Defluviitalea raffinosedens: one gene and its partner. Each later gene encodes a partner of the first gene's protein in a complex. Links are inferred from orthologs where the notes say so. Each region holds a gene or a part of one and is shown on either strand. Other genes may lie near its edges.

Evidence for each region.
Region 2: the proteins of tig (region 1) and rpsG are in contact, whole or in part, in a crystal structure (PDB 3GTY), measured with the Thermotoga maritima proteins. The link is inferred for Defluviitalea raffinosedens from one-to-one orthologs. Residues at the interface, in WP_004081061.1 of Thermotoga maritima: Glu122, Val124, Val129, Leu130, Tyr133, Glu188, Gly259, Ile262, Tyr263, Glu266, Ser270, Glu273, Gln274, Glu277, Arg308, Gln311, Ile312, Ser315, Tyr316, Glu325, Arg329, Arg336, Leu363, Phe366, Trp367, Arg373, Leu377, Arg381, Leu384, Glu387; in WP_004081843.1 of Thermotoga maritima: Lys34, Lys52, Lys55, Glu59, Arg62, Gln63, Glu66, Asn67, Lys69, Val71, Arg95, Ala109, Lys110, Lys111, Gly112, Arg113, Pro114, Glu117, Glu121, Ile124, Ala125, Tyr127, Asn128, Asn129, Thr130, Gly131, Lys135, Asp139, Arg142, Met143.

What each region holds. Positions count from the first base shown.
Region 1 is NZ_JAFBEP010000002.1:170,795-173,987, reverse strand. What follows is about bases 145-3,003. They hold tig (trigger factor), read left to right. Parts: upstream 145-858; coding sequence 859-2,148; downstream 2,149-3,003. Other genes in these bases: clpX (ATP-dependent Clp protease ATP-binding subunit ClpX), read left to right, coding at 2,806-3,003; clpP (ATP-dependent Clp endopeptidase proteolytic subunit ClpP), read left to right, coding at 2,200-2,784; JOD07_RS02730 (DUF503 domain-containing protein), read left to right, coding at 374-655; bglS (beta-glucanase), read left to right, coding at 145-183. In the rest of the region: more of bglS, read left to right, coding at 1-144; more of clpX, read left to right, coding at 3,004-3,193. UniProt on the Bacillus subtilis protein: Involved in protein export. Acts as a chaperone by maintaining the newly synthesized protein in an open conformation. Functions as a peptidyl-prolyl cis-trans isomerase.
Region 2 is NZ_JAFBEP010000001.1:193,514-196,635, reverse strand. The notes cover bases 240-3,027. They hold rpsG (30S ribosomal protein S7), read left to right. Parts: upstream 240-1,292; coding sequence 1,293-1,763; downstream 1,764-3,027. Other genes in these bases: fusA (elongation factor G), read left to right, coding at 1,896-3,027; rpsL (30S ribosomal protein S12), read left to right, coding at 729-1,142; JOD07_RS00990 (ribosomal L7Ae/L30e/S12e/Gadd45 family protein), read left to right, coding at 476-715; JOD07_RS00995 (methyl-accepting chemotaxis protein), read left to right, coding at 240-293. Also shown: more of JOD07_RS00995, read left to right, coding at 1-239; more of fusA, read left to right, coding at 3,028-3,122.

The DNA of each region.
Region 1 (3,193 bases):
TATGTGGATGGAGAACCAGTATATACAGCCACCGAGAACATTCCTGTTACTCCTGCCAAAGTAATGATGAATGTGTGGCCGGGAACAGGTGTTGACGGTTGGCTCAATGCTTTCGATGGGAAAGTACCATTGACAGCAGAATACGACTGGATTCGTGTGACACAATATGATCGCTCTGAATAATTGTGGCTATACTAGGCTAAATTCTTTTTAAGATATTCCTTAAGAAGAGTTTAGCTTATTTTGTATTCAAAGATCGAATGATTTTTCAGAGCACTTTGTTCTTTTTCATAGAATATGATAATATAGTTTATAATATTCCTATATGGAGCATCCTATTTATTTAGGAAAAACATATAAATGGAGTGTTATTATGATCATTGGAACATGCAAGATTTATTTCCGGGCAAACTGGGTATCGTCATTAAAGGAAAAGAGAATGATTTTAAAAAGTATTATAAGCAAAGTCAAACATCGCTTTAATGTATCCATTGCTGAAATAGAAATGCAGGATTCCCATCAGAATGGAGTGATAGGCATTGCCTGTGTTTCTCAGGAGACCCAACATGCCGACCAAATGATTCAAAATGTAATTAATTATATAGAAAATAATATTGAAGCGGAAATTTATGATATCGAAATAGAAATCATATGACGCCTTGACGTTGTTTTTTTTATTAGATATAATGTTTTGGAAACTGGTGATAATAAAGAAAATATGCATTTTAGTAGATTTACAGTATAGTATATGGTATAATATTTAAATGGCTATTTGTAAATTTTACTTTACAAAAATACTATGTGCACCTGATAAAGCAATGTACATAGATAAAAATATCGTTCAAGGAGGACAAATGAATGAGTTCGCAGTTAGAAAGATTAGAAAATAATCAAGTTAAATTGACAATTGGAGTTTCGGCAGAAAGATTTGAAGAAGGTATGCAATATGCCTTCAATAAAAATAAAAAACATATTTCAATTCCTGGATTCCGTAAAGGAAAAGCTCCAAGAGCATTTGTAGAAAAAATGTATGGTCCAGAGATTTTTTATGAAGATGCCATTAATTACGTTATTCCTGACGCATATGAAGCGGCAATTAAAGAACACAATTTAGAAGTTGTATCAAGACCTGAATTTGATGTTGAAAAAATTGAAAAAGGTAAGGATATAGTGCTTACTGCTATTGTAACAGTAAAGCCTGAGGTAACATTAGGTCAATATAAAGAAGTTACAGTACCAAAAATGGATATTGAAGTGAAAGATGAAGAAATTGAAGAAGAATTAAAGAAAGTTCAAGATCAAAATGCCCGTATTATTACGGTAACAGACCGTCCTGTTAAAGACGGAGATGAAGTTATTATAGATTTTGAAGGATTTATGGATGGAAAAGCTTTTGAGGGCGGAAAAGGAGCAGATTATTCTCTTAAAATAGGTTCTCACAGCTTTATTGATACTTTTGAAGAACAACTCATCGGAGCAAATCCTGGAGATGAAGTAGAAGTTAATGTTACTTTCCCTGAAAACTATCATCAAAAGGATTTAGCAGGTAAACCAGCTTTATTTAAAGTAAAAATTAAAGAAATTAAAGAAAAAGAACTTTCAGCATTAGATGATGAATTTGCAAAGGATGTTTCCGAATTTGAAACTTTAGATGAATACAAACAAGATATTAAGGCAAAACTGTTAGAGCAAAAAGAAAAAGCTGCTAAGTTAGAAAAAGAAAGAAATGCCCTTGAAAAAGTCATTGAAAATGCAAAAATGGATGTACCGGAAGTAATGATTAATAATCAAATTGATCAGATGGTACAAGACTTCAGCATGAGAATGAAATATCAAGGCTTGCCAGTTGAACAATATCTTCAATTTACAGGACAAACAATGGAAAATCTTAGAGAAAACTTCCGTTCTGATGCAGAGTTCCAAGTAAAAGCAAGATTAGTTCTTGAAGAAATTGCTAAGAATGAAAACATTGAAGTAACGGATGAAGAACTAAATGATGAATTCAAGAGAATGGCTGAACAATATCAGATGGAGTTAGACAAATTATTAAGTAATGTTGGAGATGCGGAAAAAGAAGCAATAAGAGAAGATATCAAAATCAGAAAAGCTGTTGACTTGGTAGTAGATAGCGCAAAAGAAGCAAATTAATCCGCAGAAATTATACTCTATGCTAAAAATAAGTATAAGGAGGAATGCTGTATGAGCTTAGTGCCAGTAGTTGTTGAACAGACCAGTAGGGGCGAACGTTCCTATGATATTTATTCCAGACTGCTAAAAGACAGAATTATTTTTCTTGGTGAAGAAATCAACGATGTTACAGCAAACCTGGTTGTTGCACAGCTTTTGTTCCTGGAAGCAGAAGATCCTGATAAAGATATTCATTTATATATAAATAGTCCTGGTGGCTCTATTACAGCAGGTATGGCAATCTATGATACGATGCACTATATTAAGCCGGATGTATCCACTATTTGCATAGGTATGGCTGCAAGTATGGGCGCTTTTCTACTCAGTGGCGGAGCAAAAGGAAAAAGATTTGCTGTTCCTAATGCAGAAGTCATGATTCATCAGCCTTTAGGAGGGGCAAGGGGTCAGGCAACAGATATTCAGATTCATGCAGAGCATATTCTTAAAACCAAGAAAAAAATGAATCAAATGTTAAGTGAGAATACCGGGCAACCCCTTGAAAAAATTGAGAGAGATGTAGAAAGAGACTATTTCATGACCGCACAGGAAGCGAAAGAATATGGGCTGATTGATGAAGTGATTACTTCAAGGAAGTAGTAAATAATAAGAGGTGAGCTAATGGCTGGAAGATATGAAGAGAAGAAACAGCTTAAGTGTTCATTTTGCGGAAAAAACCAGGAGCAAGTGAGACGCTTAATCGCTGGCCCTGGTGTATATATATGTGATGAATGCATTGAGCTGTGCTCCGAGATCATAGAAGAAGAATTCGATGATCTTCCTGAAAATAGAGAAGTCGCTAAGGTTCCTAAACCCAAAGAAATTAAGGCTGTTTTGGATGAATATGTTATAGGGCAAGATAAAGCAAAAAAAGCCCTTGCTGTTGCGGTGTATAATCATTATAAAAGAATTTATTCTGATGACCGTTATGATGATGTTGAGCTCCAAAAAAGTAATATTTTGATGCTTGGTCCTACAGGCTCAGGTAAAACTTTGCTTGCACAAACCT
Region 2 (3,122 bases), on another replicon or contig:
ATATTGAATGTCTGTATGTCATTAATGGATCAGGTAAACAAGTAAGTCATACGATTATGAATCCAAAAATCCAGGTGGAGCAGGATGAAAACTTTAAACCGGCAATGCCTGGAGACGACTATAGCTCCAAAAAATACTTCCGTCAGGCTATGAAAAATCAGGAAGAATGGTATACTTCTCTTGAATATATTTCAAAGGCCACGGGCAACTTGTGCAAGACGATATCAGTTGCTTATAAAGCTGCAGATCAGGAAACTTATGTACTTTGTATCGACCTGCTATGCAGATTCTAGAACGTGAGAAGCTTCCACACTCTCAGCATATTATGTGATATACCAAGGTATCGCAAAAACTGGAAAATTCAATATTACCTTGACATTTTTCTTGCTAAGTGATAAAATTCATCAGTGTGTGTTTAAAAATCATATTATGATATGATTTCCCACATAAAAATGAACCTGAGAGGGGGATTTATGTGCACAGACTAAAAACACATCAAAAAGTAGTAGGAGCAAAGCAAACAGCCAAAGTATTAGAGAATAATCAAGCTGAGGTTGTTTATGTTGCTAAAGATGCAGACGAGCGCGTAGTGCGCAGAGTTCTGGAGCTCGCAAAAGAGCGTAATGTACCGATCGTCATGGTAGAAACCATGGCAGAACTGGGTAAAGCATGCAATGTAGAAGTAAAAACTGCGGCAGCAGTAGTTATTAAGTAAGGAGGTGTAAAGCATGCCCACATTTAATCAGTTAGTACGTAAAGGAAGAAAAACAGTTGAGAAAAAATCAACTGCACCAGCGCTTCAAAAAGGATTCAACTCCTTAAAGAAGAAAGCAACGAATCTTTCTGCTCCACAAAAGAGAGGAGTTTGTACAGCTGTTAAAACAGCTACACCAAAGAAACCAAACTCAGCTCTTCGTAAAATTGCGAGGGTACGTCTTACTAACCAAATCGAAGTAACAGCGTACATTCCTGGAGAAGGACACAACCTCCAAGAGCATAGCGTTGTTCTTATCAGAGGCGGAAGAGTAAAAGACCTTCCTGGTACAAGATATCACATCATTCGTGGTACATTAGACACAGCTGGAGTAGCAAACAGAAAACAAGGCCGTTCCAAATACGGAGCAAAGAGACCTAAAAAATAAGTCGTTTAAGACATAAAGTGCCCAGACGGATACAGATATAACTCTGCGTGAAGCGGTTATAATATAGATGTAGCGGACCTGGAGCACGTAACGTACATTTTGTACGAGTACCGATGAGATAATTAATCCATTATTAAGGAGGGAAGAATCGTGCCACGTAAAGGACATGTTTCAAAAAGAGAAGTACTGCCTGATCCTTTGTACAATAGCAAGGTTGTTACAAAGTTAATTAACAATGTAATGCTTGACGGGAAAAAGGGAGTTGCTCAAAAAATCGTATACGGCGCATTTGAAAGAATAGCTGAAAAAACAGGTAAAGATGCTTTAGAAGCATTCGAAGAAGCATTAAACAACATTATGCCTGTTTTAGAAGTAAAAGCTCGTCGTGTAGGGGGAGCAACATACCAAGTACCAGTAGAAGTAAGACCTGACAGAAGACAAACATTAGGACTTCGCTGGTTAGTGTTATATGCTAGACAACGCGGTGAAAAGACAATGACAGATCGTCTTGCAGCAGAAATCTTGGATGCTATTAACAATACAGGCGGAGCTGTTAAGAAAAAAGAAGATACACACAAAATGGCAGAAGCCAACAAAGCATTTGCACACTACAGATGGTAATGATATACGAAAGTATATCATTACTCTACATAGAAATTGGATTCTTTGTAGATGTGCATAAAAGTTAAAAAACAGTAAAAACTACCGAAGTAAAGAAATAGATAAGTAGATATTACCAAAGGAGGAGTAACTTTGGCAGGAAGAGAATTCCCGCTTGAACGTACCAGAAATATTGGTATTATGGCTCATATTGATGCGGGAAAAACAACATTAACTGAGCGTATTTTATTTTATACCGGTCGTACCCATAAACTTGGTGAAAGCCATGAAGGCACTGCAACTATGGACTGGATGGAACAAGAACAAGAAAGAGGTATCACGATCACCTCTGCAGCAACAACTTGCCAATGGAAAGGTAATCGTATTAATATTATTGATACACCTGGTCACGTTGACTTCACCGTTGAAGTTGAACGTTCTCTTCGTGTATTAGATAGTGCTGTTGGTGTGTTCTGTGCAAAAGGTGGCGTAGAACCTCAATCAGAAACTGTATGGCGTCAAGCTGACAAATATCATGTTCCACGTATGGCTTTCGTAAATAAGATGGATATTATGGGAGCCGACTTTTACAATGCAGTGGCAATGATGAAAGAAAGATTAAATGCCAATGCAGTGCCAATTCAATTACCAATTGGTAAAGAAGAAACTTTTACAGGAATTATCGACTTAATGAAAATGAAAGCCTACATCTATAAAGATGATTTAGGAAAAGACATTTCAGAAGAAGAGATTCCTGAAGACATGAAAGAACAAGCAGAAGAGTACAGAATGGCAATGGTTGAAGCAATTGCTGAAACCGATGAAGAATTGATGATGCTTTATCTTGAAGGAGAAGAATTAACTGAGGAACAGTTAAAAGCAGCTCTTAGAAAAGCAGTAATCAATGTACAAATCATTCCTGTACTTTGCGGTTCTGCGTATAAGAATAAGGGAGTTCAAAGACTATTAGATGCTGTAGTAGAATACCTTCCTGCACCAACGGATATCCCATCTATTAAAGGGGTAATTCCAGGTACAGAGGAAGAAATCGAAAGACATTCTTCCGATGAAGAGCCTTTCTCAGCATTAGCATTTAAAATTATGAGCGACCCTTATGTTGGAAAACTTGCATTCTTTAGAGTATATTCTGGTACAATGAACTCCGGTTCTTATGTACTTAACTCTACAAAAGGCAAGAAAGAAAGAATCGGTCGTATCCTGCAGATGCATGCAAATCACCGTGAAGAAATTGATAAAGTATATTCCGGTGACATTGCGGCAGCAGTTGGATTAAAATTCACAACAACAGGAGATACCCTTTGTGATGAACAACATCCTGTTATCTTAGAATCCATGGTATTCCCAGAGCCTGTTATTTCT